Regions from separate parts of the Bacillus sp. N12A5 genome, predicted to be linked through region 2. Evidence: riboswitches for the same ligand, from Rfam matches in the RefSeq annotation. Region 2 holds a riboswitch; the other holds the start of a gene.
The links. Region 2 has a riboswitch for S-adenosylmethionine ahead of MOC09_RS05030 (phosphoadenylyl-sulfate reductase). Riboswitches for the same ligand answer to the same signal wherever they lie in the genome.
Positions count from the first base shown of each region.

Region 1: another riboswitch for S-adenosylmethionine. It lies ahead of metN (methionine ABC transporter ATP-binding protein MetN); the one in region 2 lies ahead of MOC09_RS05030 (phosphoadenylyl-sulfate reductase).

Region 1 is NZ_JALAMR010000012.1:110,020-126,468, reverse strand. Features, by position in the region: gene MOC09_RS14555 (ABC transporter ATP-binding protein) at 1-128, shown strand, start outside; partial or broken gene MOC09_RS14550 (YusU family protein) at 154-442, shown strand; gene MOC09_RS14545 (LysR family transcriptional regulator) at 463-1,350, opposite strand; partial or broken gene MOC09_RS14540 (SDR family NAD(P)-dependent oxidoreductase) at 1,484-2,223, shown strand; gene MOC09_RS14535 (tautomerase family protein) at 2,242-2,625, shown strand; gene mdtP (multidrug efflux MFS transporter MdtP) at 2,662-4,278, opposite strand; gene mdtR (MarR family transcriptional regulator MdtR) at 4,280-4,750, opposite strand; gene MOC09_RS14520 (spore coat protein) at 4,910-5,242, opposite strand; gene MOC09_RS14515 (hypothetical protein) at 5,255-5,500, opposite strand; gene MOC09_RS14510 (proline dehydrogenase) at 5,595-6,503, shown strand; gene MOC09_RS14505 (YuzL family protein) at 6,528-6,674, opposite strand; gene MOC09_RS14500 (3-hydroxyacyl-CoA dehydrogenase/enoyl-CoA hydratase family protein) at 6,849-9,218, shown strand; gene MOC09_RS14495 (acetyl-CoA C-acetyltransferase) at 9,229-10,404, shown strand; gene fadE (acyl-CoA dehydrogenase FadE) at 10,419-12,203, shown strand; gene MOC09_RS14485 (arsenate reductase family protein) at 12,312-12,668, shown strand; gene gcvH (glycine cleavage system protein GcvH) at 12,735-13,118, shown strand; gene MOC09_RS14475 (YusG family protein) at 13,175-13,411, shown strand; gene MOC09_RS14470 (toprim domain-containing protein) at 13,489-13,851, shown strand; gene MOC09_RS14465 (thioredoxin family protein) at 13,853-14,173, shown strand; gene MOC09_RS14460 (SCP2 sterol-binding domain-containing protein) at 14,281-14,625, shown strand; SAM riboswitch class I at 14,740-14,846, shown strand; gene metN (methionine ABC transporter ATP-binding protein MetN) at 14,952-15,977, shown strand; gene metP (methionine ABC transporter permease MetP) at 15,970-16,449, shown strand, end outside.
Region 2 is NZ_JALAMR010000003.1:343,653-360,101, forward strand. Features, by position in the region: gene priA (primosomal protein N') at 1-211, opposite strand, end outside; gene coaBC (bifunctional phosphopantothenoylcysteine decarboxylase/phosphopantothenate--cysteine ligase CoaBC) at 208-1,428, opposite strand; gene rpoZ (DNA-directed RNA polymerase subunit omega) at 1,509-1,712, opposite strand; gene gmk (guanylate kinase) at 1,716-2,330, opposite strand; gene remA (extracellular matrix/biofilm regulator RemA) at 2,338-2,607, opposite strand; gene MOC09_RS04985 (YicC/YloC family endoribonuclease) at 2,684-3,559, opposite strand; gene MOC09_RS04990 (calcium-translocating P-type ATPase, SERCA-type) at 3,642-6,314, opposite strand; gene rqcH (tRNA modification protein RqcH) at 6,435-8,147, shown strand; gene sirC (precorrin-2 dehydrogenase/sirohydrochlorin ferrochelatase family protein) at 8,185-8,673, opposite strand; gene sirB (sirohydrochlorin chelatase) at 8,654-9,439, opposite strand; gene cobA (uroporphyrinogen-III C-methyltransferase) at 9,441-10,214, opposite strand; gene cysC (adenylyl-sulfate kinase) at 10,313-10,906, opposite strand; gene sat (sulfate adenylyltransferase) at 10,919-12,067, opposite strand; gene cysP (sulfate permease) at 12,116-13,180, opposite strand; gene MOC09_RS05030 (phosphoadenylyl-sulfate reductase) at 13,192-13,893, opposite strand; SAM riboswitch class I at 14,055-14,160, opposite strand; gene pyrE (orotate phosphoribosyltransferase) at 14,305-14,937, opposite strand; gene pyrF (orotidine-5'-phosphate decarboxylase) at 14,934-15,653, opposite strand; gene MOC09_RS05045 (dihydroorotate dehydrogenase) at 15,622-16,449, opposite strand, start outside.

The sequences.
Region 1 (16,449 bases), on a different contig from region 2:
TTGTGCAAAATGTGTTTTCTATGAACTGTCAGGTCACGCAGGATCCGCTGTTCGGAACGCCTCTTTGCATCCCTCATGGCAGGGGCCGATGCATTGTCCAGGAAGCGGCTTTCACATCACATGGATAAATAACGCCAGCGAAAGGAGCTTTCCCTGAGAAAGCTCCTTGCTGTTTTTACCGAAAGGAAGATGGAAAATGGAACAAAAACTTCAGGAGCAGTTGGATGGATTGCTGGAGAAGTATACTGAGCTTCTGCTTGGTGAATCAAACAATGAGCTGAAAGAAGAAGTGAAGCAATGGATTTTGTACACGCATATAGCCAAAAGCATGCCGCCGCTCGCTAAGCATTGGAATGCGACATATCCTGACGCAAAGCAGGGCATTAAAGATATCATTCAGCATATTAAGGAATTAAATGAAGCACATCGAAACAAACAATAGCTAATAAAGCAGTCTGCCAATCACGGCAGACTGCTTTTTTGTGATGCCGCCGTTTTATCTGGCGCAAAGGAGTCCATAAAGGTTCGCAGTGCACTGCTGATAAACGAATCTTTCCGGACAATAAATTCCGTTTTCATCTGTCTGAGGGCTTCAGGCAGCGGGTACAATCGAATTGATCCTTCAGACTCGTGTTTCTGCACAACCGTTCTCGGCAGCAATGAGATGCCAAGACCTGCTGTAACCCCGCCGATAATCGCCTCAAGCGTGCCAAATTCCATAATAACAGGCTGTGTGACGCCGACGGAGCGCAGCCATTTTTCAAGTGTTACTCGATATGAACAGCCTGTGCTGTAAACGAGAATCGGCTTTGTGATGGCTTCCTCAACATCGGTCACGGAAGCAGCCGAAACAACCACTGGTTCTTCCTCAAATGCCGGATAGGATTCAACCTCAGGATGATTGCATTCGCATCCGATAAACGCGCCATCCAATTCATAACGAAGTACTTTATCAATGAGAAATTGGGTATGCCCTGTGGTTAAAGACAGCTGCACGTTTGGATATTCTTCATAATAAGAAGCCAGAAGCTTCGGAAGCCTTACCGCGGCTGTTGTCTGAGTAGAGCCGATCATAAGCGGCCCGCTTGGTTCGACAGAGGATGAGAGTGCTTTAGCCGCTTCATCCATCAGGCCGATAATTTTATTTGCGTAGTCCAGCAGCAGTTTTCCGCTTGCAGAAAGTGTCATGCCGCGATTATGGCGCAAAAACAGAGTAGTGCCCAGCTCAGCTTCTAATTGCTGAATTCTGGCTGTGACATTTGATTGCACATAGCCAAGCTGCAGGGCTGCTTTCGTAATTGAGCCTTCACGGGCTACCATTTGAAACACACGTAGATCTCCGCTTTCCATTTTGAATTCCTCCGCTCGTTTGCTATCAATCTGAATGATATCAAGTATCTTTAACAATCATTATACGTAACACCAAACCTGGATTACAATGGAATCAGCAAGATATATGAAGCAACAGCAAGGAGTGGCGGCAATGAAGGTCATGAACAAAGTAGCTCTCGTAACGGGGGGCGGTACAGGAATCGGAAGAGCAGCCAGTATGGAATTGGCTAAACGCGGAGCGATTGTTGCAGTGAATTATTCACGTTCGCAATCCGAAGCGGAGGAAACAGTGGAAATGATTAAAAAGGCTGGCGGGCAAGCCTTCGCCATCAAAGCTGATGTATCAAAAAACAGCGAAGTGCAGGACATGGTTCATCGATCGTGAAAATATACGGGACGATTGATGTTTTAGTCAACAATGCCAGTATCACACGGCATATTCCAATGGATGATCTTGAAGCTGCGACAGAAGACGTCTGGGATGAGCTGTACGCTGTCAATGTAAAAGGGATGTTTTTCTGCGCGCGGGCAGTGGCGCCGTTCATGAAAAAAAGCAAAACTGGAGCGATTGTAAACGTCGGCAGCATCGCAGGGATAACAGGGGCGGGCTCATCTATGCCTTACGCAGTGTCAAAATCAGCGGTGCACGGTTTAACAAAATCATTGGCCCATGCCTTAGCGCCTGAAATCAGGGTGAGCGGTGTAGCACCAGGAGCTGTTGCAACAAGATGGTGGGCTGGACGGGAAGAAAAAATGAAAAGCATGATCGGCTCTTTGCCGCTGCGATGTATTGCTGAACCGGATGATATTGCCAAATTGATCTGTTCACTGTTCGAACAGGAATCACTCACAGGCCAAATCATCACAATTGACAGCGGACAGACGCTGTAAAGAGAGGAGATGCATGGGATGCCATTTGTACAAATTCATTTGCGGGCGGGGAGAAGCGAAGTGTGGCTTCAAAAACTCAGCAGGACCATCCACCAATCAATGATCGAAGAAATTAATGTGCCGGAAGATGACTATTTTCAAGTCATCAGGCAATATGAAAAAAGTGAATTTTTTTATGATCCCTTTTATCTCCATGTCGAGCGTACCGATGACCTGATATACATTCATTTTACGTTGAAACAGTCAAGAACAACTGAACAGAAAAAAGCGCTTTACCGCTCAATCGCAGCCCGGTTACATTCCGAGCTTGGTGTAAGAAAAGAAGATGTGTTTATCATGCTGGCCGGAAATCAGGATGAGGATTGGTCCTTCGGGAATGGAGGGGCTCAGATGATCGAATAAAAATACCCCGCGGTTTGGTACCCGCGGGGTGCTCTATTAATGGGAAGGTGATTCAACGGCTTGTGCCGCTTTCTCTTTTTCTTGTTCTCCCGTTTTCTTATTTGATAACTTGATAGGTTTTAAGAACAAGGTGAATACAGCTCCGACTGCGATAAAGATCAAGCCCGTATAAAACACGCTGTGGAGCGAATCCATCAACGATGTTTTTAAAATCGGCACAATATGGGATGAGAAAGCCGCAGGGATTTGTTTGACTGCGTCCGGACTGAACAGTGATTGCAGCAGCCCTTGCGGATTGGTATCAATCATACCCTTTAGCTGGGCGGCAAACGAGCTTGCCTGTGCCGGAAGAGAGTCTAAATACGGCACCAATTTATCTGTTAATAGATTTCCTGATCTTGCATTCATGACGGCTCCCAGCATGGTAATGCCGAATGTTCCGCCGATAGAACGGAAGAATTGGCTGGATGAGGTGACAACCCCAAGCTCCTCCTTTGAAAAGCTTTCCTGTAATGCCAATGTTAGAATCGGCATAACAAGGCCCATTCCCAGTCCAATAATCGCCATAAAAGATGTAGCGACAAGCTTGCTCGTGTCAAGATCCAATGTCGTTAACAGCAGGAATCCGCCGGCCATAACCAGCATGCCTGCAATGATTTGCGGTTTAATGCCGATTTTGTAAACAAGCTGGCCGCCGATGATGCTTGTAATAATCATAGAAATCATCATCGGTGTCATAATTGTACCCGATTCAGACGCACTTACACCGACAATTCCCTGCATAAAGAAAGGAACAAATGTAATGGCACCAAACATGCCGATACTCATAAAGAAGCCGATCAAGTTTAGAAATGTAAACGTTCTGTTTTTAAACAAATACATTGGCAGGATTGGCTCTTTTGCTTTTGATTCTACGATGATAAAGCTGATAATGCCGATCAGTGCAAGAGCGAACAAGCCAAGGATCTGCCATGAACCCCATGCATAATCTTTTCCGCCAAAGCTTAAGGCGAGAAGGAGGCTGACAACCCCGACAATCATCGTGAAAATACCAGCGATATCGAAATTGATCGGGCCGGTCTGCTGGCGGCCCTGCAATCCTCTGGCAATAAAAATAACCGCAATAATTCCGACTGGAAGGTTAATATAGAACACCCATTTCCAGTTTAGCGAGTCTACGATCCAGCCGCCGATTTGCGGCCCGATCACTGAAGCTAGCCCGTAAATCGCGCCAAACACCCCTTGGAATTTAGCACGCTGTTTTCCTGTAAATAAGTCACCGATAACAATCATCGCCATCGGCATCATGATGCCTCCGCCGATTCCCTGCAGTCCCCGGAAGATAATTAGCTCTGTCATGTTGTTGGCCATTCCGCATAGTGCGGAAGCTGCCATAAAAATAATCAAACCTGATACATAAACAATCCGGCGTCCCAATAAATCAGCCAGTTTACCGGCAATTGGAACAATCGTTGTTGATGTTAACAAATAGGCAGTTGTCAGCCAGGTCATCATGCTCAAACCGCCCAGATCACCGACAATTTTCGGCATGGCCGTTCCGACAATGGTACCGTCAAGGGCTGAAAAAAACATGGCAATAATTAAGCCTGTGATTAATAACGTTCGTTTTGATTGTTTGCCTTCACTACTCATTTCATCCGTTTCCTCTTTTCATGTTTTGCTTTTCATCAGTTTCCGCTGCTGCCTGTGCGAGCTTTTCTGTAATATGCGCCGCTTGTCGCATTTCTTCCTCCGTCAAGAAGGAAAGGTACCGCGCCATAATCGCTTTTCTGCCCGCCAAAACCTCCTCGAACTTTCTGTCTCCTTCGTCAGTAAGACTGATATCAATCACTCGTCTGTCTTTCGTGTTGTGTGTTCTGGCGATGAGATTTTTTTGTTCAAGTCGATCTGCCATTAACGTCACCGCGCTTGGCTTAACCTCCATGCGCTCGGCAATTTCAGAAATTTTGAGGCTGCCGTGTTTCTTTAAGCTGGCCAGCACAAACAACTGTGCTGGAGTGACACCATGTTTCTCCATGCTTTCTAGCATTTCAGGCTGTATCTTTTGAAAGAGCGCCTGAAGCGATAATTGAATATCGGACATTAACTGATCCGCACTCTTCATATTCATTTCCCCTCTGTTACATACACTGTATATATATTTTGATAACAAAATAGTTAATGCTTATTAAATATAAATAAGCGTAAATGAAAAGTCAACTGATTTTACACAAAAAAAGGATAGATGTCCGGAAGGAACATCGTATCCCTTTTGCTGATATTTTTATTGCTGATAAGGAGACTGCTGCTGAATGGTCTTCTGGAATTTTTGATAAGACTGCTGCAGTTTTTGGGCATCCTCCGCTTTAACAGAATACCATCCATATTGGAACATGAGGTCATACAGTTTTCTTTGCGCTTTTTGTGACTCATCAAAAATGGATTGAATATCCTGATAAAGAGACTCGTGGCTAAATTCGTGCAAGGCTGTGCAATAAGCTGTTGTCATGTATTTTTCTGTTGTCAGCAGTTCATTGACGAAATCTCTGTCATTCATCTCCGAAGTTGTCGGTACAGGTGTCTGCGGATTGCTGATTTTTTGATTTTGCTGATTCATTCTGGCGCCTCCTTATTGGATGTAGCCGGACTGCTGCTGGCCTGGCTGCAGGTGCTTTAATATTCTTTGATAGTGATCATGATGCATGTGTCCGACGCGGTCGAGTTCTTGCTTTAACGTTTGATCCTGGCACTGCTGCGCCATGAAATGCGCTTTTTTCATCGCGAGCAAATTCCAGTTCAGCATGTCATTGAGATACAAATGGTCCTTTGTCGAAATAACGGAAGGCGGCATTTGGGATTGCTGCTGATTGTCCATTGTGATCCTCCTTTGATTTCTGTTCATGTATAGTTTCCTTCAGTCTGGGAGTTATATACAGGTGATTTTGAAGATGACGGCAGGAGGGAGTCGGATGTTGAGACATGTATTTTTATTCTTATCTCAAAATAAAACACTTACCAAGTTCGCAAAAGCATACGGAACGCGGCTTGGAGCACGAAGGTTTGTCGCAGGGGATACGATTGAATCGGCGGTTAAGACCGTCAAAAGGCTAAACCAATCCGGTTTATGCGCCACAATTGATTATTTGGGCGAGTATGCAGCTTCGGAAAAAGAAGCGAATCAAGTCGCAGAGGAATGCAAAAAAGCCATTCAGGCCATTGCCGAACACCAATTGGATTCAGAGCTTTCACTTAAGCTGACCTCAATCGGGCTTGATCTTTCAGAAGAACTTGCTCTTTCACATTTGCGTGCCATTCTTTCCGTTGCAAAGCAATATGATGTTGCTGTGACCATTGATATGGAAGACTATTCTCATTATGAACAGACACTTTCTATTTACAGGCAATGCAAACAGGAGTTTGAGAAGCTCGGCACGGTCATTCAGGCGTATCTGTACCGGGCCGCAGAAGATATCAGAAATATGCGCGACTTAAAGCCGAATCTCAGACTTGTAAAAGGCGCTTATAAAGAATCTGCGGCTGTAGCGTTTCCTGACAAAAAAGGAACAGACCTTCATTTTCAGAGCTTAATAAAGCTGCAGCTGTTAAGCGGAAACTACACGGCGGTCGCCACACATGACGATGACATCATTGCATTTACGAAACAGCTCGTCGCCAAACATCAAATCCCCGCGTCGCAATTTGAATTTCAAATGCTATACGGCATCAGGCCGGAGCGGCAAAAGGAACTCGCCAAAGAAGGCTATAGAATGCGTGTCTATGTCCCATACGGAACGGATTGGTTCAGCTACTTTATGAGAAGAATTGCCGAACGGCCCGCCAATGCAGCGTTTGTGCTAAAAGGAATTTTGAAAAAGTGAAAGCAGCCGCTGGAAGCAGCTGCATTATGATTGTTCCATGTTATGTTTTTTATACTGCTGATTTTGACTCGTCCGTTTTCCGCCGCCGTAATGCTGAGTCGGACCGGCATCTCCCTTTACGCTCGCTGCGCTGACTGCCGCTGAAGACGGATTTTTTTTCTCTCGCACCATTCCCTTCACCTCCGGGCTTAAGTTTCCCGTCTTTTATAGGCTTCATACAAAAAAATAACAAATTAGCTATTGAAGTCGAACCGGAAATCTTTTAAGATGAAAGAAGAAACGGGTTTCATTTTTTTTGGCTAAAAAATGAATGACTATTCATTCAATGTTCAAGGGGGATATCTCATGCACAAACACATTCGGAAGGCAGCCGTTTTAGGATCGGGGGTAATGGGATCCGGTATTGCGGCGCATTTGGCTAACATCGGAATTCCTGTCCTGCTGCTAGATATTGTGCCGAACGATTTGACAAAGGAAGAGGAAAAAAAGGGGCTGACGAAGGAGAGTCCGGAGGTGCGCAGCAGGCTGAGCCGGCAGGCGGTGAAAAAACTGCTGAAACAAAAGCCCGCTCCCCTCACATCAGCGAAAAATACCTCCTATATCACACCGGGCAATCTGGAGGATGATGCTAAAAAACTGAAAGAAGCAGATTGGATTATTGAGGTCGTAGTCGAAAACCTAGACGTCAAAAAGCAGATTTTCGCTCTTGTGGATGAACATCGAAAGCCAGGAAGCATCGTCTCAAGCAACACATCCGGCATATCCGTGCAGGAAATGGCTGAAGGCCGGTCGGATGATTTTAAAGCCCATTTTCTTGGAACGCACTTTTTTAATCCCGCTCGCTATTTAAAGCTGCTGGAGATCATTCCGATTAAGGAAACCGACCCTGATATTTTAGAGTTTATGACATCCTTCGGTGAAAATGTCCTCGGTAAAGGAGTTGTCACAGCAAAGGACACACCGAACTTTATTGCAAACCGCATCGGAACGTATGGGCTTCTTGTCACAGTCCAAGAAATGCTGAAAGGCGGCTATCAGGTTGGAGAGGTCGATTCGATCACAGGACCGCTAATCGGCAGGCCGAAAAGCGCGACCTTCAGAACGCTTGATGTGGTCGGGCTCGATACATTTGCCCACGTTGCCCGAAATGTGTATGACAAAGCGGATGGCAATGAGAAAGACGTGTTTCGCTTGCCAGGCTTCATGAACGATATGCTGGAAAAAGGGTGGATCGGAAGCAAGGCCGGCCAAGGCTTTTATAAAAAAGAGGGAAAAACGATTTATGAGCTTGATCCAGTGACGCTTACTTATGGCGAGCGGTCAAAAATGAAAGCACCGTCACTGGAAGCAGCAAAACAGGCAAAAGGCACAAAATCCAAAATGAAAGCGCTTATTTACTCGGATGACAGAGCGGGCAGTCTGCTATGGAATATCACATCTCAAACCCTTCTTTACTCAGCTGAACTGCTTGGTGAGATTGCAGATGATATTCATGCAATTGACCAAGCCATGAAGTGGGGATTCGGCTGGGAGCTGGGCCCATTTGAAATGTGGGACGCCATCGGCCTCAGACAGTCGGCGGAAAAGCTTGAACAGCATGGAGCGGATATACCTGGTTGGGTCAAAGACATGCTGGACAAAGGAAATGAAACCTTCTACATCAAAGAGAACGGAACGGTATTTTATTATGACCGCGGTGAATACAGGGCCGTGAAAGAAAACAAAAAACGGATTCATTTACAAGCACTTAAAGAAACAAAAGGCGTGATTGCGAAAAACAGCGGAGCAAGCCTGATTGACCTTGGAGATGATGTGGCCCTGCTTGAATTTCATTCGAAAAGCAATGCAATCGGCCTCGATATCATTCAAATGATCAACAAAGCGTTAGAGGAAACAGAGCGAAACTATAAAGGCCTTGTCATCGGGAATCAAGGGAAAAATTTCTGCGTCGGCGCGAATCTCGCCATGATCCTAATGGAAGTCCAAGATGATAACTTTTTAGAAGTAGATTTTGTGATACGCCGTTTCCAGGAAACGATGATGAAGATCAAATACAGTGCGAAACCGGTTGTCGCCGCTCCATTTGGCATGACGCTCGGCGGAGGAACGGAGGTATGCCTGCCTGCTGCGCGCATCCAAGCAGCAAGCGAAGCCTATATGGGGCTTGTGGAATCCGGTGTCGGCCTTATCCCTGGCGGAGGAGGAAACAAAGAGCTGTACATCAACCATCTTCGCCGCGGCCTTGATCCGATGAATGCAGCTATGAAAACGTTTGAAACGATTGCAATGGCGAAAGTGTCAGCTTCCGCTCAAGAGGCCCGTGAGATGAACATCTTAAAGGAAACGGATCACACTAGCATGAATCAGGACCACCTGCTGCACGATGCAAAGCAGCTTGCCGCATCTTTATACGATAGAGGCTGGCGGCCGCCTGTAAAAGAAAAGGTCAAGGTGCCGGGAGAAACCGGTTATGCGGCACTCTTGCTTGGCGCTGAGCAGATGAAGCTATCCGGCTATATATCTGAGCATGATTTCAAGATCGCGAAAAAACTTGCTTATGTCATTGCCGGCGGAAAAGTGCCGTTCGGTACAGAGGTTGATGAAGAGTATTTATTGGAGATCGAGAGAGAAACGTTTTTGAGTTTGGCAGGAGAGGCGAAATCTCAAGCGAGAATGCAGCATATGCTTGTGAAAGGTAAACCTTTACGGAACTAGGAGGGAGCTTATGAAAGAGGCAGTCATTGTATCAGGTGCAAGAACTCCGGTTGGGAAAGCAAAAAAAGGATCACTGGCCACCGTTCGACCGGATGATCTGGGAGCGATTTGCGTAAAAGAAACACTGAAACGGGCAGGCGGCTACGAAGGCAATATTGACGACTTGATTATCGGGTGTGCGACACCTGAAGCAGAACAGGGGCTTAATATGGCGAGAAATATCGGTGCGCTCGCGGGACTGCCGTACACGGTCCCGGCAATTACTGTCAATCGCTACTGCTCTTCAGGCCTTCAATCCATCGCCTATGCGGCAGAAAAGATTATGCTCGGCGCCTACGATACAGCGATCGCCGGCGGAGCAGAGTCCATGTCGCAGGTTCCGATGATGGGGCATGTGACCCGTCCGAACCTTGCATTGGCAGAAAAGGCGCCAGAGTATTACATGAGCATGGGACACACAGCCGAGCAAGTCGCGAAAAAATACGGCGTTTCCCGCGAGGATCAGGATGCGTTTGCCGTCCGCAGCCACCAAAATGCGGCAAAAGCCCTTGCAGAGGGGAAATTTAAAGAAGAGATCGTACCCGTCGAAGTGACGGTGACAGAAATCGGAGACAACCATAAACCGCAGGAAAAACAGTTTGTGTTTTCACAGGATGAAGGTGTTCGCCCGCAAACGACTGCAGACATTTTGGCAACATTGCGTCCAGCTTTTTCCGTTGACGGAACGGTGACCGCGGGCAACTCCTCCCAGACGAGTGACGGAGCGGCGGCTGTCATGCTGATGGACCGGGAAAAGGCTGATGCGCTGGGCTTGGCCCCGCTTGTCAAATTCCGCTCCTTTGCCGTAGGCGGCGTGCCGCCGGAAGTCATGGGCATCGGACCGGTGGAAGCCATTCCGCGTGCCTTGAAGCTTGCGGGGCTTCAACTGCAGGACATCGGTTTGTTTGAACTGAACGAAGCTTTTGCATCACAAGCCATTCAAGTCATCAGGGAACTGGGAATCGATGAAGAAAAAGTGAATGTCAACGGGGGCGCAATCGCGCTTGGACACCCGCTTGGCTGTACGGGCACTAAGCTTACACTCTCATTGATTCATGAAATGAAACGAAGAAACGAGCAATTTGGAGTCGTTACAATGTGTATCGGCGGCGGGATGGGAGCGGCCGGTGTATTTGAATTATGCTAAAGGGGGAAAAGCAAATGGCGAAAAAAGCGGCTGAAGTACAAAAAGGCGGCGGTTTCTTAATCGAGGATGTCTCATATGACCAAATGTATACACCGGAGGATTTCACTGACGAGCATAAAATGATTGCGAAAACGACGGAGGATTACATCGAGCAAGATGTTCTCCCTCATATCGATGATATCGAAAACCATCAATTCGAACATTCCGTCAGGCTGTTGAAGAAAGCGGGTGAACTCGGGCTGCTTGGCGCTGATGTACCGGAGGAATACGGAGGGCTCGGCCTTGATAAAATCAGCTCGGCCCTCATCACTGAAAAATTTTCACGTGCGGGAAGCTTTTCACTTTCTTATGGGGCGCATGTCGGCATCGGTTCCTTGCCGATCGTCTTTTTTGGATCAGAAGAGCAAAAGAAAAAATATTTGCCCGGCCTCGCTTCAGGCGAAAAGATCGCAGCTTATGCATTGACTGAGCCGGGCTCTGGTTCTGACGCGCTTGGAGCAAAAACAACAGCCGTGCTGAATGAAGCGGGAACGCATTATGTATTAACCGGTGAAAAACAGTGGATTACCAACTCTGCCTTTGCTGATGTATTTGTCGTTTACGCTAAGGTGGACGGCGAAAAATTCTCAGCCTTTATTGTAGAAAAAGAGTTCCCTGGTGTATCCACAGGCCCGGAAGAAAAGAAAATGGGGATCAAAGGATCATCGACAAGAACCCTCATTCTGGATCAGGCTGAAGTTCCAAAAGAAAATCTGCTTGGAGAAATCGGCAAAGGGCATATCATCGCCTTCAATATTTTAAATATCGGCCGCTACAAGCTGGCGGTTGGCACAATCGGTGCGTCCAAGCGGGTAATCGAGCTGTCTGCGGCCTACGCAAATCAGCGCCGCCAATTTAAAACGCCGATTGCAGCCTTTTCGCTGACACAAGAAAAAATAGCGACAATGGCGTCAAGGCTGTACGCAATGGAAAGCTCTGTATACAGAACTGTCGGGCTGTTTGAAGACAATATGAGCCAGTTTACGGCTGATGATCTCAAGGATGGACGGCAAATTGCCAAGTCTATTGCCGAATATGCCATCGAATGCTCTCTTAATAAAGTATTCGGCTCCGAAACGCTTGATTATATCGTAGATGAAGGCGTGCAAATTCATGGAGGCTACGGCTTTATGCAGGAGTACGAGGTAGAAAGGGCCTATAGGGATTCAAGGATCAATCGGATCTTTGAAGGCACAAACGAAATCAACCGGTTAATCGTGCCAAGCACCTTCCTGAAAAAAGCGCTCAAAGGCGAACTGCCTCTATTTGAAAAAGCACAGTCACTGCAGGAAGAACTCATGATGCTTATGCCTGAAGAGCCTGGCAGCGGCGTATTGGAGCAGGAGAAATATATCGTCAAGCAAGCCAAAAAAATCGCCCTGTTCGCCGCCGGTCTCGCTGCGCAAAAGTATGGAAAAGCCATCGATCACGAACAAGAAATACTTGTCAACGTCGCGGATATCGTCAGCGATGTGTATGCAATGGAATCAGCCGTGCTCAGAACGGAAAAGGCCATTGCCGCGCAAGGCGAGGAAAAAGCAGCGCAAAAGGTGCTGTATACAGAAATTTTCGTTCAAGAAGCCTTTAACGAAATTGAAGCGCATGCGAAGGAGTCCCTCATCGCAATGGAAGAAGGAGATTCACTCCGCATGATGCTTTCCGCTCTGCGCAAGCTGACGCGCGTAACACCTAAAAACATCATTCAGAAAAAACGCGAAGCGGCAGCGGGCGTTTTTGAGGCTGAAAAATATATTGTCTGATTGTCCAAAAGCTCCGCGTGTGCGGAGCTTTTTTAAGAAGCACTGTTTTAGGTTTTTAAAACAAACTGTGTTAAAATAACCTCGATTATTTTATTGAGGGGGAAGAAGATGTCGTTAACTTTTTACTGGTACCCTAAATGCGGAACGTGCCGCAAAGCAAAGAAATGGCTTGAAGAGCATGGGAAAGACATAAACGAAATACATATTGCAGAGCAGCCTCCAAGCAAAGAAGAACTAAAAGCGCTTTATGAAAAAAGCGGGCTGGATCTCAAGAAATTTTTCAACACGAGCGGCATGAAATACCGCGAGCTAAACCTGAAGGAAAAGCTGTATCACATGTCGGAGGACGAACAGCTTGAACTGCTTGCCTCAGACGGAATGCTGATCAAACGCCCGCTTACAACAGACGGCGAAAAAGTGACAGTTGGTTTTAAAGAAGACCAATTTGAAGAAAACTGGGCTTAATGTAAATTTTTTTTGAAAAGTGTGGTATCTTCTTATTGTAGTGCTGTAAAAAATGGAGGGATTCAATTGAGCATACCTAAAGATTTGCGTTACTCAGGAGAACATGAGTGGGTAAAAGTTGAAGGAGAAAAAGCCAGAATCGGAATTACGCATTTTGCCCAGTCTGAGCTAGGCGACATCGTGTTTGTCGAACTTCCTGAAGTCGGCGCTGAAATCAAAGCGGACGAGCCATTCGGCAGTGTAGAATCCGTTAAAACGGTATCCGAGCTTTATGCACCGATTAACGGAACTGTCGTAGAAGTAAACGAAGATCTTGATGACAGTCCGGAATTCGTCAACGAATCACCGTACGAAAAAGCATGGATGATCGTCGTTGAACCGTCTGACGCTTCTGAAATTGAAAAACTGATGACAGCAGAGCAATACGAAGAGATGACACAAGAAGACTAAAACAGGATAGCTGGAAAGGCAATTGGACACGCTAACGTTATGGGGAGGTGTCCAATATGGCTTTCAGCAAACAGAAGCTCGATGTCACAAATGATGTGACAGGCCGCTTTCAAAATGGCCGGCTCTCGTTATATCATGATAATGAGATGATCGGCCAAATGACAAGCATGAATGAATATGAGCTTAAGTCAGGTTATTCCTTTGAAAATGAGAAATTTTATAAGACAGCCGATGTGGTCTCAGGAAACGACGAAAAATATGTGGATTGTGACTACGAAAACGGCTGGTGTTAATGTGGGCGGTGAATTTCACTGCCTTCTTTTACAATCTGAACGTTTCAAATTTGACGCGGCAGGTGAAGAAGATGAAGATGGATGAGCTGGAAAAGGTTATGATTGTGGAAGGGAAATCAGATAAAGAGAAAATCGAAAGCGTCCTGAATGAACCGGTTCGCATTATCTGCACAAACGGAACAATCAGCCAGCTGAAGCTTGAGGAATTGGCTGACGAACTTTACGATAAAGACGTGTATATATTAGTTGATGCTGATAAATCAGGAGAGAAATTGAGAAAACAGCTGAAAAGAGAATTTAACGAAGCCTGCCATTTACATATCGACAGAGCCTATAAGGAAGTGGCCGCTGCGCCCAGACACCATGTCGCTTCTGTATTGCTGCGCGCGAATCTGAATGTCCATACTATTTTTCTTGAAAGAAAGTCCCGAGGTGTATAGCATGAAAGAACTCCAAGAACACGAGCTTGAGCACATCGCTGATGATGTGTATCTCCTATATTTATATACTCCGTTTTGCGGCACCTGCCAGCTTGCAAGCAAAATGCTGACAGTGGTGAAAGAAATGCTGCCTGATGTCGCCTTCTATAAAAACAATGTTAATTATTCTCCGACATTCGCAAAAGCGTATCAAATTGAAAGCGTCCCTTGTTTTCTGCTGTTTAAAGGCGGGAAAGTGGTCGAAAGAGGATATGCGTTTCATTCCGTTTCTTATTTATATGAGCTGATCAAACAAAAATCATCTTCTGCATCCCATTTATGACATATTTCTCAACATATTCCAATGAAATTGTCGTTCGTTTTATAAAGGGGTTCTTGCGGCAGAGAGAGAAATGTGTATGTATGACCAACAAATAGGAGGTTGTACATATGGAGAAAGCGGAAGTTTTAGAAGATGAGTATCAGCATCTGTTTTTAAAACCCCTTTTGAGCGCTTCAACATTGCTCATTACCTTCCAAGGAGAAACAGAAGCCTTAACCGTCTCAATAAACGATCAGGGAGAAATGAAAAAAATTTCTCCGCCCCAAACGTCCAACCTGACCTTTTACGGAAACCAAACAGAAATCATTCATTTACTGCACGGAGATATTTCCCTTCAGCACCTGATCCAGAGCGGAAGCTTGAAAGTGAAGGGATCATTCAGAGCCCTGTTAAAACTAGAAGCCATACTTTGGCTGACGAATGGCTTTTTTCAGAGGATTTTGAAGAATTAAAATATAGTAAATTATTATAATAGTAAAAGTTGACATCATTTATTTTATTGACATTTAATCATTCGCCATGCTATTCTACATTAAGAATTTCCGGACGAAAAAGACTATATATTTCTCTTATCAAGAGAGGTGGAGGGAAGTGCCCTATGAAGCCCGGCAACCATCAACGCTGTTGAAATGGTGCCAATTCACACGAAGCGTTTAGCTTTGAAAGATGAGAGAAAGGCATTTTATATAAGCCTTTCTGCTCAAGTGTGCAGAAAGGCTTTTCTTTTGCAGAAAAACCCGGAAGATTTCTTAGAATAGTGTTAAGGCAGGTGATTGCTTTGATCAATCTTCAAAATGTTTCAAAAGTTTATAAGTCGAAACATGGAGATGTCAATGCTGTCCAAAATGTCTCGCTTTCCATTAAAAAAGGTGAGATTTTTGGAATTATAGGATATAGCGGAGCTGGTAAAAGTTCCTTAATCCGTCTGCTGAACGGCCTTGAGAAACCAACCTCAGGAACCGTGGAAGTGGCGGGAACGAAGATAAATGAAGTAAACGGACGGGGTTTAAGAAAAGCACGCCATGAAATCAGTATGATTTTCCAGCACTTCAATTTGCTTTGGTCGCGGACCGTCAGAGATAATATCATGTTTCCTTTAGAAATTGCCGGGGTGAAAAAGAGCGAGCGGATCAAGCGCGCCAATGAACTGATTAAACTGGTAGGTTTAGAAGGGAAAGAAAAATCTTACCCGTCTCAGCTGAGCGGCGGGCAGAAGCAGCGTGTCGGCATCGCCAGAGCGCTTGCCAACAATCCGAAGGTTCTCCTTTGTGATGAAGCGACATCAGCATTAGATCCGCAAACAACGGATTCAATCTTGGATCTATTGTCCGATATTAATGAAAGACTCGGTTTAACGATTGTGCTGATCACGCACGAAATGCATGTGATCCGCAAAATCTGCAACAGAGTCGCTGTCATGGAAAACGGAAAGGTTGTGGAAGAAGGCGAAGTACTCGATGTCTTCAAAAATCCGAAGGAAGACATGACAAAACGATTTGTTCAGCAGGTGACAGAGCCGGAAGAAACAAAAGAAACGCTTCAGCACCTTCTTGATGAAGCTGCATCAGGAAAAACGGTTCAGCTCACATTTGTCGGTGATTCAGCTGAACAGCCTCTGATTACAGAGATGATCAGAAACTTTAATGTCAGCGTCAATATTCTGCAAGGGAAAATCTCGCAGACAAAGGATGGAGCTTATGGCTCACTGTTTATCCATATTGACGGAGACGAGGAAGAAGTGCAAAACGTGATCCGGTTTATTAATGACAAACAGGTGAAAGCAGAGGTGATCACGAATGTTTGAAAAATACTTCCCGAACGTTGATTTAACTGAATTGTGGAATGCGACATATGAAACGCTTTATATGACGCTGATTTCTTTACTGTTTGCCTTTGTCATCGGGGTGATTCTCGGCTTGCTGCTCTTTCTGACAAGCAAAGGGAGCCTCTGGCAGAATAAAGCGGTCAACTCAGTGATTGCGGCCGTTGTCAACATATTCAGATCAATCCCCTTCCTCATTTTAATTATTTTACTGCTGGGGTTTACGAAGTTCTTAGTCGGAACGATCTTAGGGCCAAACGCCGCGCTGCCGGCCTTGGTTATCGGCTCAGCACCGTTTTACGCGCGTCTTGCTGAAATCGCGCTTCGCGAAGTGGATAAAGGTGTCATTGAAGCCGCTAAATCAATGGGCGCTAAAACGTCTACAATTATTTTCAAAGTGCTGCTTCCAGAATCTATGCCGGCTCTGATTTCCGGTATTACGGTGACGGCCATC
Region 2 (16,449 bases):
ATAAGTCCTCCACTTCCTTGACAGATTTCCCCGTGAGATCAGATGCTTCTTTGACAGCTGTCACAAACCCTTGAATTTTACGGGGGCCAAACGGAACAATGACCCGCATGCCCGTTTTGATCATGCCTTTGAGATGATCTGGGATTTTGTAATCAAAAGGCCTGTCTATATTTTTGGTGCTGACATCAACAATGACTTCGGCAAAATTCATGAGTGCTCTCCGGTTTGTTTTGAGAGGGCTGCAATTTCCTGAAGGATTTCAAAGGAAACATCAAGCTTAGACATGATCGGAAGCTCGCGTTTGCGCCCGTCTTTGAAAAAGATTGTCACGATATTCGTATCAGCACCAAAACCGGCTCCATTTGCTTTCACATCATTTGCCACAATCATATCAAGATTTTTGGAGGCGAGCTTTTTACGGGCATAGTGTTCAACGTCTTGGGTTTCAGCTGCAAATCCGACCAATACCTGCTCCTGCTTTTTCTCGCCTAATTCTTTTAATATATCGACCGTTCTTTTCAGTTCTAAGGTCATGCCGCCGTCTTGTTTTTTCATTTTATGATCAAAAACTGTTTTCGGCGTAAAATCGGCTACCGCAGCTGTTTTGATGACAATATCGCTTGAGCCATACACAGAGAGCACCGCTTCGCGCATATCTGCAGCCGATTGAACAGGGATAAACTGAGCAAGGCCTTTAGGCTGATCAAGCGAAACAGGGCCAGAGATTAAGGTTACCCGCGCGCCGAGCTGGACAGCCGCCTCCGCTAATGCGTATCCCATTTTGCCCGTTGATTTATTGGTGAAAAATCGGACAGGATCAACCGCTTCCCTTGTCGGGCCAGCTGTGATAACTACATGTTTGCCTTCTAAAGGAGCGACTTTTTCGTCAGCAAAATGCTTTTCGGCCAGTTTCACGATATTTTCGGGTTCTTCCAATCTGCCTTTACCGACGTAACCGCATGCTAAATAGCCCTCACTAGGCTCGATAAAACGATAACCGTCCTGATAAAGGACAGAAATATTCCGTTTGACTGCCGGATGGTCATACATGTGAACGTTCATGGCCGGCGCGATCCAAACGGGGGCCGTCGTTGCTAACAATGTCGTCGTCAGCATATCATCAGCGATGCCGTTAGCCATTTTTCCAATCACATTAGCCGTAGCCGGCGCCACGATAACCAAGTCGGCCCAGTCTGCAGCATCAATATGAGAAATGACGCTTGGATTTTGTTCTTTAAATGTATCTGTATAGACTTCGTGGCGGCTCAATGCCTGAAATGTCAGCGGTGAAACGAATCGGCAAGCAGACTCAGTCATAATCACTTTGACATTTGCTCCTGCCTGAACAAGCTTGCTCGTTAATGCACAGGCTTTATAGACAGCGATGCCTCCGCTCACGCAAAGTAACACATTTCGATTGTTAAGCAATGAATTCTCCCCCTCTGCACTTTACAAAACCGCACGGAAAAAAATAACAACCTACATGATATAGGTTGCTACTTGTGCTACTATTCGCGGTCTTCCTTTTCAAACGAAAGCAGGCCTGCATCAATTTCTTCTAAAGCTTTGCCTACATATTTGTGTGAAATCGTATGTTCAATCATTTGGTCTTTTTTGATTTGCATTTCACGGGCACGTCTCGCAGAAACCGTCACGAGCGTGTATTTGGAATCTAATTTATTCATTAAAGAGTCAATTGACGGATCTAACATTTGTTATTCAACCTCCAGCATTTTCTTATATCTTGGTGCAACGCGCTCGCGCTTCAAATGTTCAGCGAGAACGATTGCTTTGATTTTATCGCAAGCCGTTTCGACATTATCGTTTTCAACGACATAATCATAAGCATCCATCATTTCGATCTCAGCTTTTGCGGCTTTCATTCGATTTTCAATGAGAGCGTCAGTTTCCGTTCCTCTTGTCACGATTCTGTTCTTCAGTTCAGAAAGGCTTGGAGGCGCAAGGAAAATAAACAGGCCTTCCGGGAAAGCATTTCTTACTTGAAGAGCCCCTTGAACTTCGATTTCTAAAAAGACGTCTTTTCCTTCTTGAAGCGTCTGTTCAACATAATCGACAGGCGTGCCGTAATAATTGCCGACATACTCCGCCCATTCAAGCAGCTTGTTGTCTGCAATCATTTGCTCAAATTCTTCTCTTGTTTTGAAAAAATAATCGACTCCGTTCACTTCGCCCTCACGCGGGTTTCTTGTGGTTACTGAAATCGAGTATTCAAATTTTGTGTCTTCCTGCGAAAAGATCGCTTGCCGAACCGTTCCTTTACCAACTCCTGAGGGACCTGAGAGAACGATTAATAACCCTCTTTCTTTCATGCGGCAACTATCCCTGCCCTTCATCCATAATTTCTTCTTTAACAGAAAGTCTGTGTGCAACTGTCTCAGGCTGGACGGCAGATAAGATAATGTGATCACTATCCATGACGACAACTGCACGGGTTCTTCGCCCGTATGTAGCGTCAATTAGCATTCCGCGGTCTCTTGCATCCTGGATCATCCGTTTGATTGGCGCAGACTCCGGGCTGACAATCGAAATCATCCGATTGGCGGAGATAATATTGCCAAATCCGATATTAATCAGTTTAATCGTCATCTTCTACGTTCCCCCTGTAAAATAGACGTCTCTAGTTTAGCCTAGTAAGACCGTCTGTAAACAATACGCACAGTCACTATTCTATATTTTGCACTTGTTCTTTTATTTTTTCAATAGAACTTTTCATTTCGACGACAAGCTTTGTGATCTGATGATCATTTGCTTTTGAGCCAATTGTATTTGCTTCCCGATTCAGCTCCTGAACGAGAAAGTCGAGTTTGCGCCCGACAGCTCCGCCTCCAGCTAATATATCACGAAACTGGGCAAAGTGGCTCTTCAGCCTTGTAATCTCTTCAGAGATATCAGAGCGGTCTGCAAAAATAGCGCATTCTGTTACAAGCCGGCTCTCGTCTAACACGTCTTCAGTCCATTCTTTTATTCTGGCGTACAGCCGTTCCCGGTAACGAGATACGACATCCGCTGCCAGCAATTCGGTCTCTTTCACCAGCTCTTCAAGCTGATCAATATGCAGCAGACAGTCTTTTGCTAAAAGCTGCCCTTCTTTTTCACGCATTTCACAGAGTTCTTTTACCGCTTCCTCTGCAGCAGCTGTGATTAACGCCTCCAGCTTGTCATTTTGCGCCTGTTCTTCATGAATCTGGACGACATGGTCAAGCTTAAAGAAATCCATTACATCAGGCTCTGCAGACAATTGATACCTTTTCTTCATTTCTCCCGCAGCTGCGACATATTCATCGAGCAGCGGCCAATCAATGTCAAGCCTTTTCTCAACAAGCATATCGCTGTCAACGGATACGAAAAGCTCAATTCTTCCGCGCTGGATATGCTGCAGAATGGTCTGTTTCAGCTTATCTTCAAAATATAGCAAAGGCCTTGGCAAACGAGCGTTCACTTCTTTAAATCTGTAGTTCACAGATTTAAGTTCAACGCTTACAGAGAGATCATCTTGTGTTTTGCTTGCACTGCCGAAGCCTGTCATACTTCGTATCATTTTAAAACACCCAATTCTTCCCTGTTCTCATAATAAAAGGGCAATAGACATGCTATTACCCCTAAGATTATATCATATGAATTTATTTTTTTCTTGTCAAAAGTGACCCAGCCAGCAAAAAAGTAGGGATGGCGGACATACCGATGACAAGCATCCAGTCTCCCGGCGTGATGGCAACCGTATGGAAAATCGGTTGAAGCGGCGGATAATAGATCACGACTAGCATCAGCAAAATTGATGACAATACCGCGCCGAGTAAGTACAGATTTTCAAACGGATTTCTGGAAAAAACAGAGGTTTCGCTGCGGCAGTCAAAAACGTGAATAAGCTGAGCCAGCACCAATGTGGCAAACGCGATCGTCTGAGCATAAGCCAAATTCTCCGGATTCCGGTGATATACAATGATAAAGGCTAAAATAGTGGCAGCCCCGATTAAAAATCCCCTGGATACGACCTTCCATCCAAGCTTGCGGGCAAACACCCCTTCTTTCGGATGACGCGGCTTCCGTTTCATCACGTCTCCTTCCGGCTGATCCATGCCGAGCGCCATTGCCGGCAATCCGTCCGTCACCAAGTTGACCCATAAAATCTGAATTGGCACGAGCGGCAACGGAAGGGCAAGCAGCATTGCAAACAGCATGACAAGAATTTCTCCGACGTTAGACGCCAGCAGGTACCGAATAAACTTTCTGATATTTTCATAGATGTTTCTGCCCTCTTTTATGGCTGATTTGATCGTCGCAAAATTATCGTCCACAAGAACAAGAGATGACGCTTCTTTGGCCACATCTGTCCCGGTAATGCCCATAGAGACTCCGATATCGGCTTGTTTAATGGCAGGAGCATCATTAACGCCGTCTCCCGTCATCGCCACAATATGCCCGTTCTCCTGATAGGCTTTTACGATTTTTAGTTTATGCTCAGGAGAAACGCGGGCAAATACATACACATCCTCCACTACATGAGAAAGCTCTTCCTGGGAAAGTTCGTTCAGCATCTGTCCGTCCATGATTTTGCCGCTTTTCGGGAGGAGACGCAAATCTTTCGCAATCGCTTTCGCGGTCTCCACATGATCGCCTGTAATCATGACGGTTTTAATTCCCGCTTCACGGCATTCTTTAATTGCCTGTCTGACTTCCGGCCGCGGCGGATCAATAATGCCCGAAAGGCCGAGCATCGTCAAATCTTTTTCAGCCTGCTCCATAGACGGTGTTTCCCCTGCTTTTATCGGCCTGTAGGCAACTGCTATCGTTCTGAGCGCCTGGGAGGCCAACTGTCTTAATACCGCCTCAGTTTCTGCTTTTCTCTCATTAGAGTAAAGTGCCGCTGAGCCGTCATAATAAATACGGGAAGAGCGCTGCATCAGCACATCCGGTGCACCTTTTGTAATGATATACCGCTTTCTGTCCTGATCCTCGACAATGACAGTCATCATTTTCCGTGCAGAATCAAACGGAAACTCTTCAATCACCCGGTAATGAGATTCAACAAATTCCTTTGAAAAACCGCCTTTTCTTGCTGCGGTGAGCAGCGCTCCCTCCGTTGGATCTCCATCAAGCACATATTCGCCATTTCTTCTCTCAATATTGGAGTTGTTACACAGCGCGCCGAACAGCAGCATTTGCTGAAGCGGCGCATGCTCATTCACACTGATCTCTTTTTCGTTTAGTGTGAAGCTTCCTTTCGGTTCATAGCCGGCTCCAGTTACTCTCCATGTTTTTCCTCCAGACCAGACATGTGTCACTGTCATTTTGTTCTGCGTCATTGTCCCTGTTTTATCTGAACAAATAATAGAAGCACACCCAAGCGTTTCAACCGCAGGCAGCTTTCTTACGATTGATTTTTGCTTAATCATCCGCTGTACGCCTAGCGACAGCGCCACTGTCACAATCGCCGGGAGTCCCTCCGGAATAGCGGCAACTGCTAACGACACACCCGCTAAAAACATGCTGTACAGATCGTGCCCCTGAATGACACCGACAGCAACGACAAGTACGGTCAAAAGCAACGCAACAACAATTAAAATCTTTCCAAGCTGCTCCAGTCTTCTTTGCAGCGGGGTTGACAGTGTTCCTGCCGATTCCAGCATGTCGGCAATTTTCCCCATTGCCGTATTCATTCCTGTGCCAACGACGACTCCGACACCGCTGCCGCGGGTCACAATGGTTCCCATAAATGCCATATTCGTAATATCGCCGAGTGAAACATCCGGTTTTTTCAATTTATCGGCATGCTTCACAACTGGGATTGATTCCCCGGTCAGCGCTGATTCTTCTATTTCAAGGCTTTTCGCTTCGACAATTCGAACGTCTGCACCAATCCTGTCCCCGCTTGTAAATTTCACAATATCACCCGGCACAAGCTCCTTAGAAGGAACCTTTGTCCAGCTTCCTTCTCTGAGCGCCATAACATGTGGTGTTGAAAGCTCTTTTAAAGCCTGAAGAGATTGCTCAGCACGCCTTTCTTGAAAGAAACCGAGTATGCCATTCACAAACACAATCGCAATAATCGCAACCGCGTCTACGTATTCGCCAAGAAATCCTGAGATTAACGTTGCCGCCAGAAGCACAAGCACCATAAAATCTTTGAACTGCGCCAAAAACAAAAGAAGCGCTGATGTTTTTTTTCCCTCTTGCAGCTCGTTTGGTCCATGCTTATCGAGGCGTTTTTTCACCTCTTTTTCTGTTAATCCTTGTTTCATGGACGTGTTGGTTGCCTCTAGTAAATCTGTTTGTCCCATTTCATGAAACTTCATTCCGCTCGTCCACTCCCCTGCGCTCATATAGAGATATCACTCTATAAGCATGCTTATTCTGACTCGTCCCATTTCATGCTATAATTATCGAATGCAGGAAGAATGAGAGGGTGTTTTGATATGTCGTTTGATGGCATGTTTACATACGGAATGACACACGAGCTTAATGAGAAAATGATGGGCGGGCGAATTACAAAAGTCCATCAGCCATATAAACACGATGTGATTTTTCACATCCGTGCCAACGGAAAAAACCAAAAACTATTATTATCGGCACACCCGAGCTATTCACGGGTGCATATCACGACGCAAGCTTATGAAAACCCAAGCGAACCGCCAATGTTTTGCATGCTGCTGAGAAAGCATATCGAAGGCGGATTTATTGAGAAAATTGAACAGGCCGGCTTAGACCGCATTATGATTTTTCATATTAAAAGCCGGAACGAAATTGGCGATGAAACCGTTCGAAAGCTTTATGTAGAAATTATGGGCCGCCACAGCAATATCATTTTGACAGACGCTGCAGAAAATGTGATCATCGACGGGCTTAAGCATTTATCACCGTCAATGAACAGCTACCGTACTGTACTGCCCGGCTACGGCTATAAGCTTCCGCCGGCCCAGGACAAAATCTCACCGCTTGAGGCGACAGAAGACGATATTTTACGTCATCTCAGTTTTCAAGAAGGAAGGCTGGATAAACAAATTGTCGACCACTTTTCGGGTGTGTCTCCGCTTTTTGCCAAAGAAGCGGTTCACAGAGCGGGCCTGACCAACAAAGTCACACTGCCAAAAGCACTGCTAGAACTGTTTGCTGAAGTAAAAGAGCACCGCTTTATTCCCAACATTACGACTGTAAGCGGAAAGGACTATTTTTATCTGCTGGAGCTGACTCATCTAAATGGCGAAGCGCGCCGGTTTGATTCATTAAGTGAGCTGCTTGACCGTTTTTATTTTGGAAAAGCTGAACGAGACCGGGTTAAGCAGCAGGCCCAGGACCTTGAACGGTTTGTTGTCAATGAACGGAAGAAGAATGCCAACAAAATCAAAAAACTAGAGAAAACACTGGAGTATTCGGAACAGGCGAAGGAATTTCAGCTATACGGGGAGCTTTTAACTGCTAATTTATATATGCTGAAAAAAGGTGATAAGCAGGCTGAGGTTATCAACTATTACGATGAAGAAAGTCCAACCATCACCATTCCTTTAAACCCGAACAAAACGCCTTCCGAAAACGCACAGGCCTACTTCACAAGGTATCAGAAAGCGAAAAATTCAGTCGCAGTTGTTGAGGAGCAAATCAGGCTGGCACAGGAAGAGGTCGAATACTTTGACCAGCTGATTCAGCAGCTTTCGTCCGCCTCTCCTCGAGATATCAGCGAAATCAGGGAGGAGCTTGTGGAGGGTAAATATTTACGCCCTAAGCAGCAAAAAGGACAGAAAAAACAAAAACCGCACAACCCTGTTTTAGAAACATATGAATCCTCTTCGGGCTTGACGATTTTAGTAGGTAAAAACAACCGACAAAATGAATATTTAACGACAAGAGCAGCAGCCAGAGATGACATTTGGCTTCACACGAAGGATATTCCCGGCTCCCACGTTGTGATCAGAAGCAGCGAACCGGATGAGCAAACAATCATTGAAGCCGCGACAATTGCAGCTTATTATTCGAAAGCTAAAGATTCAAGTTCAGTGCCTGTAGATTATACAAAAATCAGGCATGTCAAAAAACCGAACGGCGCGAAGCCCGGCTTCGTCACCTATGACAGCCAGCACACCGTCTTTGTCACACCTGATGCTGATACTGTCATCAAGCTGAAAAAAAGCTGAATCCATAAAGAAAAGCCAGAGCATTGAATGCTCTGGCTTATTTCTTTCTTCTCACTTGATAAAGCCTGTCAACTTCAGCAACAAAATTGCCGTCAATCAGCTCATCCACTTTTCCAGCCAGTTCCTTTGTATGCTTTGGACTGGCTCCGTTTGTAGAAACAGACACCGTAACATGCCCTCTTTTTACGATTTTCGGCATGTACACGTTGCCAAGCTCAGCTTCACTGACACAATTGACAAGCTGAAAAGGTGAAGCGGTTTGAGCAATTTCTTTGTTCACTGCCGCATTATCCGTCGCGGCAATAATCAAAAAAGCATCGAGATAGTCTTCTTTTTCAATCGTGCGGCTGGCCCATCTGATGCGGCGGTTGTCTGCCAACTCCTTGATTTCCGGTTCAACATCTGGACTGACAAGCGTAATATCAGCTCCCTCAGAAAGTACCGTTTTCAGCCTTCTGAGAGCAATGGTGCCGCCCCCCGCAATGACAACCTTTTTCTTTTCCAGGCTAATGTGCAGCGGAAGCATATGAATCTCCGTCAAAATCAAATTGCCCCTCATGGTTTGCGGCGGTTTCTCTCACACGGTTTAAAAATGCGTTTTTCACATGGGGGTGGAAACCGATATAGGAAGAGAGGTAGACATTCGGATTTTCAGCTTTTAATACCTGAACCTCTCGCTCTATTTCATTCATCAGCATACCTGTAAAGAGCAAATAGGGAACAACAAAGGTTGTCATGCCGTCATCTTTTTTAAGCTCTGAAAAAATCTCTTTATAATTCGGGCCACATGCTGTCAAAAAGCACGGGATGACTTCCTTGACCGGAATCATGTGTTGAAGAAGATTGGCAATGCCGGTTACGTCTCTTTTTACAGCGGGATCGGAACTGCCCCTCCCGATAAGCACGACTCTGGCATTTTCATACGGAACACCTATATCTTTTATTCTATGATATACAGCTTTGACTACTTCCTCATCAATTCCGATCGGCCTTCCGTATGAAATGCGGACTGAAGGATATCGGGATGCAACATGCGCAATTTCTTCCGGTATATCATGTTTTGCATGGGCAGCTGTTAAAAGAAGCAGAGGCACCACTGCAATATGAGTGGCGCCTTGCTTTACACATGCTTCAAACCCTGTCTCAATTGTCGGCTCCTGAAGCTCCAAAAAGCTGATTTCCTGTATAGGCGCAGAGATGTGCGCCTTGCATCCTTCCAAGAAGGCGGCGGCTTCTTGCTGCGCCTTTTTTACCCGGCTGCCGTGACCGACATATAAAATTGCTTGTTTCATTTTACAACGCCTCGCTTAAATCTTGTTTTTTCAGTTCAGATTCAAACCATTCCAGCTTATAGTGATAATTTACAACATTTCCAATGACAATTAAACTCGGATTTTTAATGTCTTCTTTTATCACTGTTTCTGAAAGGGTGTCAACTGTACAAAAAACAGATTTTTGCTTGTCCGTTGTTCCCCAGTGAATAAAGGCTGCAGGCGTAGAACCGTCTCGCCCGTTTTCAAGGAGTTTTTTTTCGATTTGCTTCACGTTTTTGATACCCATATAGATGACAAGTGTATCAATTCCCGTGGCCAGCGCTTTCCACTTTTCCTCAAAATCTTCTTCTTTTTTATAATGACCCGTTACAAAAGCGACGTTAGAGCCCGCATCCCGATGAGTAACAGGAATCCCGGCATAAGCGGCTGCCGCAATTCCTGACGTAATACCTGGGATGATTTCAAACGGAATTCCGTTTTCAGAGAGACATTCCGCTTCTTCTCCCCCCCTGCCGAACACAAAAGGGTCTCCGCCTTTCAGTCTGACAACGGTTTTCCCTTTTTGCGCATACTTTACAAGAAACCGATTGATGGTTTCTTGCTTCATCGTATGAAAATCTGGAAGCTTCCCGCAGTAGATCAGGTCTGCTTGCTCTTTGGCATATTGTAAAATCTCTTTATTTACTAATCTGTCGTATAAGATGACATCAGCTTTTTTAATGGCTTTCAGCGCTTTAATTGTCAGCAGATCAGGATCACCGGGACCCGCTCCTACAATATATACTTTCCCCATCGTATTTCCCCCGATCTATTCGAGTTCTTCCAGAACATTCGCTGTGATGTTATTCTCGCTTGCATTCCGGCATCTGAGAAGAACACAGCAGATCATATTTAGCTCAATTGCTGTTTGACAAACTCGATCAGCTGGTTTTTGCACGCTTCACGGTCATGCTGTCCTGAATCAAGAACAAGTTCCGGTGCTTCCGGCTCTTCATAAGGAGAATCGATTCCAGTGAAGAACGGAATTTCCCCGTTTCTTGCTTTTTTGTAGAGCCCTTTCGGATCTCTTTGTTCACAAATATCTAGGTCGCATTTAATGTATACCTCATGGAATTCGCCTGCTTCTACAAGCTGGCGTACCTGTTCTCTGTCCTCGCGGAAAGGTGAGATAAAAGCAGTAATGACAATTGTGCCCTGCTGAACAAAAAGCTTTGCCACCTCTCCGATTCGGCGGATGTTTTCCTTTCGGTCTTCATCAGAAAACCCAAGGTCTTTATTTAAGCCGTGACGGATATTATCCCCGTCCAGCACAATCACCTGATAGCCCTGCTCAAACAATTCTCTCGCAGCGGCATTGGCAATGGTTGATTTGCCCGAACCGCTTAATCCTGTCAGCCAGAGAATGGAGCTTTTGTGCTTGTTTTTTTTCTGATATTCTTCTTTTGTAATAGAGGCTTCATGCCATACGATATCACGATTTGTCACTGCCAGTCCCCCTTAAGATACACCTGCTTCTTCTTTTTTCTTCATCCCTCTGATTAACACTTCTACGACCTCTGCGCGGCTGAATTCTGCAGGAGGCAGCACACCGTCTCTCAGCATGCCTCTTACCTTCGTGCCTGATAAAATGACGTGATGCTCTCGGCCATGAGGGCAAGTTTTCGCTGTTCCCATATTTCCGCATTTTTCACAGAAGAAACTGTGCTCGAATTTCAGCGGTGTAATGCCGAGTTCTTCAGGTTTAAAAGTATCAAAAAGCTCCTGTGCCTCGTATGTTCCGTAATAGTCACCTACACCTGCGTGATCGCGGCCGACGATGAAATGCGTGCAGCCGTAGTTCTTTCTGACAAGCGCGTGGAAAATTGCTTCTCTCGGCCCTGCATAACGCATCGCCGCTAAGAAGACACCGAGAAATACGCGCTCTTTCGGGTAATAATTGTTAAGAAGCACCTGGTAGCTTTCCATGCGAACATCAGCTGGAATGTCATCAGATTTTGTTTCGCCTACCAGCGGGTTCAAAAACAAGCCGTCTACTGTTTCAAGAGCAGTTTTTTGAATATATTCATGCGCTCTGTGAACAGGGTTTCTTGTTTGGAAACCGACAATGGTTTCCCAGCCTTTTTCCGCAAACTGGCGTCTTGTTTCCGCCGGTTCGAACGTAAACTCTGGGAACTGTTTTGAAGCTTTTTTAATCAATGTGATCGGTCCGCCGACATATGTATCGCCGCGGCTGAACAGCTTTTTAACACCCGGGTGTTCCTGATCATCCGTTTTATACACATTAACAGCCTCTTTTTGTTTGTCAGGCACATACAGGTCTTCAATTTGGATAACACCGTATGTTTCTCCTTCATACGTCAGCTTGACCGTTTCACCGACTGACAGTTCCGCTGCTTTTTGCGCGTTCACCGGAAGCGTGATCGGAAGAGACCAGACAACACCGGAAGAAAGACGCATGTTTTCGACAACAGATACGTAATCTTTTTCATTAAAGAAACCTTCGATTGGGCTGTACGCACCGATTCCGATTAATTCTAAATCTGCAAAAGAAATCAAATCAAGTTCGATTTCTTTTTGAATACTGCTTACATTATACGATTCATCTACTCTGCTTACTAATGTTCCTCCGTGTGGTGCTAAGCTCATACTATCCATCTCCTCCTATTTAACATATAAAATTACTCAGATTAATGATCAGATTCCCCCGCCTTGTTCGTGGACAGAGCGTCTCTCTTTACGTATGGCCTTCGTCAGGCTGACCGCACCGCCCGCCGCTAAAAGCACGCTTACCATGATAAAGATTGAATAATAATCCGCTTTTAAAAACAATGATACAAGCAGATAAGAAATCGATAAAGATAAAAACGGCGATACAATCCATACCTTCAGCATCGTTTGAACAACCTGTTTATGGAACACGTTCGGACCGTTTTTGGCCATGCCTATTCCGATAATAGACGATGACGTGACTTGCGCCAAGGGCACCGGCATCCCAAATACTGAACTGATGATCACCAGACCCGCTCCTGTACCGGATAAGAGAATGCCTTCCCCTTTTGAGAATCTCGTGATTTTCTTTCCGTTTGTTTCTAACACACGCCGGCCTAATAACAGCGCGCCAAGAGCAACAAAAGCTCCCCCGTACAAAGTTCCCTTTGCGACATCAAGCACACCCGCCGCTACCAACGGGCCAACAGCATTGGCCACGTTATTCATGCCGGCAGAGAATGCTTCGAAAAATCCGGCAACTAACAAAACAATGCCGAGGATTTTTTGCTTTTTAGCAGACTTAATTTCAATCTTTAAAAAACTAAACAGCTTTGAAACCAAATAGGTAAAGCCGAAAGCAAACAGCGGGACAAAAACCCAAAACGCCACAATGACCAGAAGATTGTTCACAAACAATACTTTGTAAGCCACTCCCACTCCGACAACCGCGCCGACTGTTACTTCACTTGTCGACAAAGGAATGCCGAGCAGATTAGCCGTAAAGAGCGACAGCGCAGCGGCTCCAATAATGATGCAAACAATCGGCAGTGTAATCGTCTGCTCGGGGATAATGCCGGAGCTGATGGTTTTTACAACCTCGCCTCCGCCAATGACCGCCCCGGCCAGCACACCAACTGCACATATGATCAAAGCGTAGGTTTTCTTTTTGATGGCTCCAGAGCCGTAAGCAACTCCCATCGAAGCCGCAGCGCCGCTTGCACCAATATTCATTGCGAAAAACAAGCTAAATAAAATAGCGGCTAGTTCCATTTTGCAGCTCCTTATTCATGCAGTCCGCATTCTGTTTTCGCCATACCATTCCATCTGCCTGAGCGTAAATCCTCTGCAGTAAAAGCAGGAGCCGTGCAAGGCGCGCAGCCAATGCTTGGATATCCTTGGTCATGAAGCGGATTGTAGTCCAGCTCATTACGAGATGTGTATCTCCAAATGTCTTTCCAAGTCCAATGGATAAGCGGACATACTTTTACTGATTTGAATTTTTCATCTTTGTTTAAGAAATTCGTATTGGCACGGCTCGGCCCTTGATCGCGGCGCAGGCCGGAAAGCCAGGCCGGATGTCCAGAAAGCGCCTCTCTTAAAGGAACGACCTTTCTCAGATAGCAGCACTGATTCGGTTCTCTTTCCCACAGTTTGTCACCGTATTCTTCGGCTTGCTCCTCAAGGGTCAGATCTGGTTTTTTCAGGATGATGTTAAGGCCCGGATAGCGCTCTTTTACCCGTTCAATCGTTTCATAGGTTTCTTTAAAATGAAGTCCTGTATCAAGAAACACAATCTCTGCGTCTTTTTTCACTTTATAAATTAAATCAATCAAAACGATTCCTTCAATTCCGAAACTGCAGGCATAAACTAGCTGATTGCCGTAATGGCCGTATGCCCACTTTAAAACTGACAGCGCTCCTTTATAAGGATCGTCTTCCGGAAATGTAATGGTTGGTTCTTCCCAATTATCGTACGTTAACATTTCTTCTTTCCTCCTTTCGGAGACAAACAAACAGTAGCTTTCTGCCGGTTGTCTTTTCCAAATTGTAATGTGATGCGGGCTGTGTTATGCAAACAGCCTTTTTTCCTCTTAAAATAAAAAACTTTCAATCCGGCGGAAAGAAAGACAGGAACTGCATGGCGCCCTTATCTTTCAAAATGGAATTCATTTTGCTGGAAGTAGCACCTTACACACTGTGCAGGTTGCCGGGCTTCATAGGTCCAGTCCCTCAGCCGCTCTTGATAAGTTTTTAGATTTGTAGTAAATTTTAGCACAATTCTAACATAAGTCAACCCGACTTTTTTTATAGGATTAATAAAAAAACAGGCCGGATGGCCTGTTTTCAAGTACAGCAAGGCTTTAACGCCCCTGTACATCACTAAAATTTATTTTTTATTTTTTAAACCAATCTTTTGACTCGGGATTTTGTTTCCACGTTTTAAGCTTTTCTAGATCGTCCGAATGAATATTTCCGTTTTCAAGGGCGACCTCTGTCAAAGTATCATAATCAGTTAATGAGTAGTATGGCAGTTCCGCCTTCGCAAACGCTTCCTGTGCTTTAGGCAGCCCGTACGTAAAGATCGAGACGACACCAAGCACTTCACAGCCAGCCGCTTGTAAAGCTGCCGCAGCTTCAAGCACGCTGCCTCCTGTTGAGATTAAGTCTTCAATGACGACCGTTTTTGGGCCTTCTTGAACAGCCCCCTCAATCTGATTGCCTTTCCCGTGTGCTTTCGGCTTGCTCCTTACATAACACATCGGAAGATTCAATCGGTCAGCCGCCAGAGCAGCATGAGGAATACCGGCAGTTGCTGTTCCCGCAATCATTTCAGCTTCAGGAAAATGCTCTTCGATCAGCTTGCTGATGCCTGAGGCGACATCATTTCTGACCTCCGGGAAAGATAGCGTAAGGCGGTTGTCACAGTAGATTGGCGATAATATGCCGCTTGCCCATGTAAATGGCTCGTTCGGGCGTAAAAATACAGCTTGGATGTCTAATAGATGTTTTGCGATGATTTGTTTCATGATTTGATTCCCTCCCATTCGAGTCTGACAGCTTCATAGGCTTTTACTGGGTCTGCCGCTTTTGTAATCGAGCGGCCTACTACAATCGCTGATGACCCTTTCTCTCTCGCTATTGCAGGTGTCGCTACACGGATTTGGTCATTCGCAGCGTCCTCTGACATCCTGATGCCCGGAGTGACAGTCAGAAATGAAGGCGATACCGCCTGATAAATGGCTTCTGCTTCATGAACCGAGCAGACCACTCCATCCAGGCCGCTTTCTTCCGCCAATTTGCTGTAGTGCACAACCGTGTCGATCAGAGGCTTTTGGATCAGCAATTCAGCTTTCATGATTTGTTCAGATGTGCTTGTCAACTGGGTGACCGCGATAAGTGACGGGCGTTTTTTTCCGGCCGGCGTCCCTTCTTCTAAGCCTTCCAGAGCTGCTTGCATCATTTTTTTGCCTCCGGCCGCATGAACATTGACGAGGTCGACTCCGAGACCGGCGAGGCGCTTCATCGCTTTGTTTACAGTGGTCGGGATGTCATGAAGCTTTAAATCTAAAAACAGCTCGCAATTTCTTTCTTTTAGTTGTGTAATGATAGATGGCCCTTCTTGATAAAAAAGCTCCATTCCAACCTTTACAAATAACGGTTCTTGCTGAAAAGGCGCTAAGAATGCAAGTGTTTCTTCAGCTGATGCAAAATCAAGCGCGATGATGGGCAGGTTGTTTTTCATAATTCCAGCTCCTTCCGATGCATTCTTCAATTGATTGATAGCCGTATTGGCGCAAAACAGCAGGGAGCTGTTCAATAATGTCCGGACATGCAAAAGGATTCACAAAGTTTGCTGTTCCGACAGCGACCGCGCTTGCTCCCGCGAGAAGAAACTCCAGTGCATCTTCAGCCGTCTGCACGCCTCCCATTCCGATAATCGGGATATTGACCGCCTGGCTGACTTCATACACCATGCGAATGGCAACCGGCTTCACAGCAGGGCCGGAAAGTCCTCCTGTTTTATTCGCTAATATCGGCTTGCCTGTTTTTAAATCAAGCCTCATGCCGATTAATGTGTTGATCATCGTAAGACCGTCCGCTCCAGCCTCTTCAATCGCTGATGCAATTTCTGTGATATTTGCCACGTTCGGTGAAAGCTTTACATAAACGGGCACATCTGAAACCTCTTTTACCGCTTTTGTCAAATCAGCAGCCATTTCAGGGTTTGTGCCGAAAGCGATTCCGCCTGTTTTCACATTTGGACAGGAAATGTTCAATTCAAGAGCATGAACATTAGGCGCTTTGCTGATATGCTCTGCAACTTCAACATAATCCTCAACTTGAGAACCTGCGACATTGGCAATGATCGGCGTATCAAACTGCTCAAGCCAAGGCAGCTCATTTTGCAAGACGCTTTCAAGCCCCGGATTTTGCAGACCGATCGCATTGAGCATTCCAGCGCCAGTCTCAGCTACCCTAGGGGTCGGATTCCCGAAGCGAGGCTCCTTTGTCGTAGCTTTAATCATGATTGCACCGAG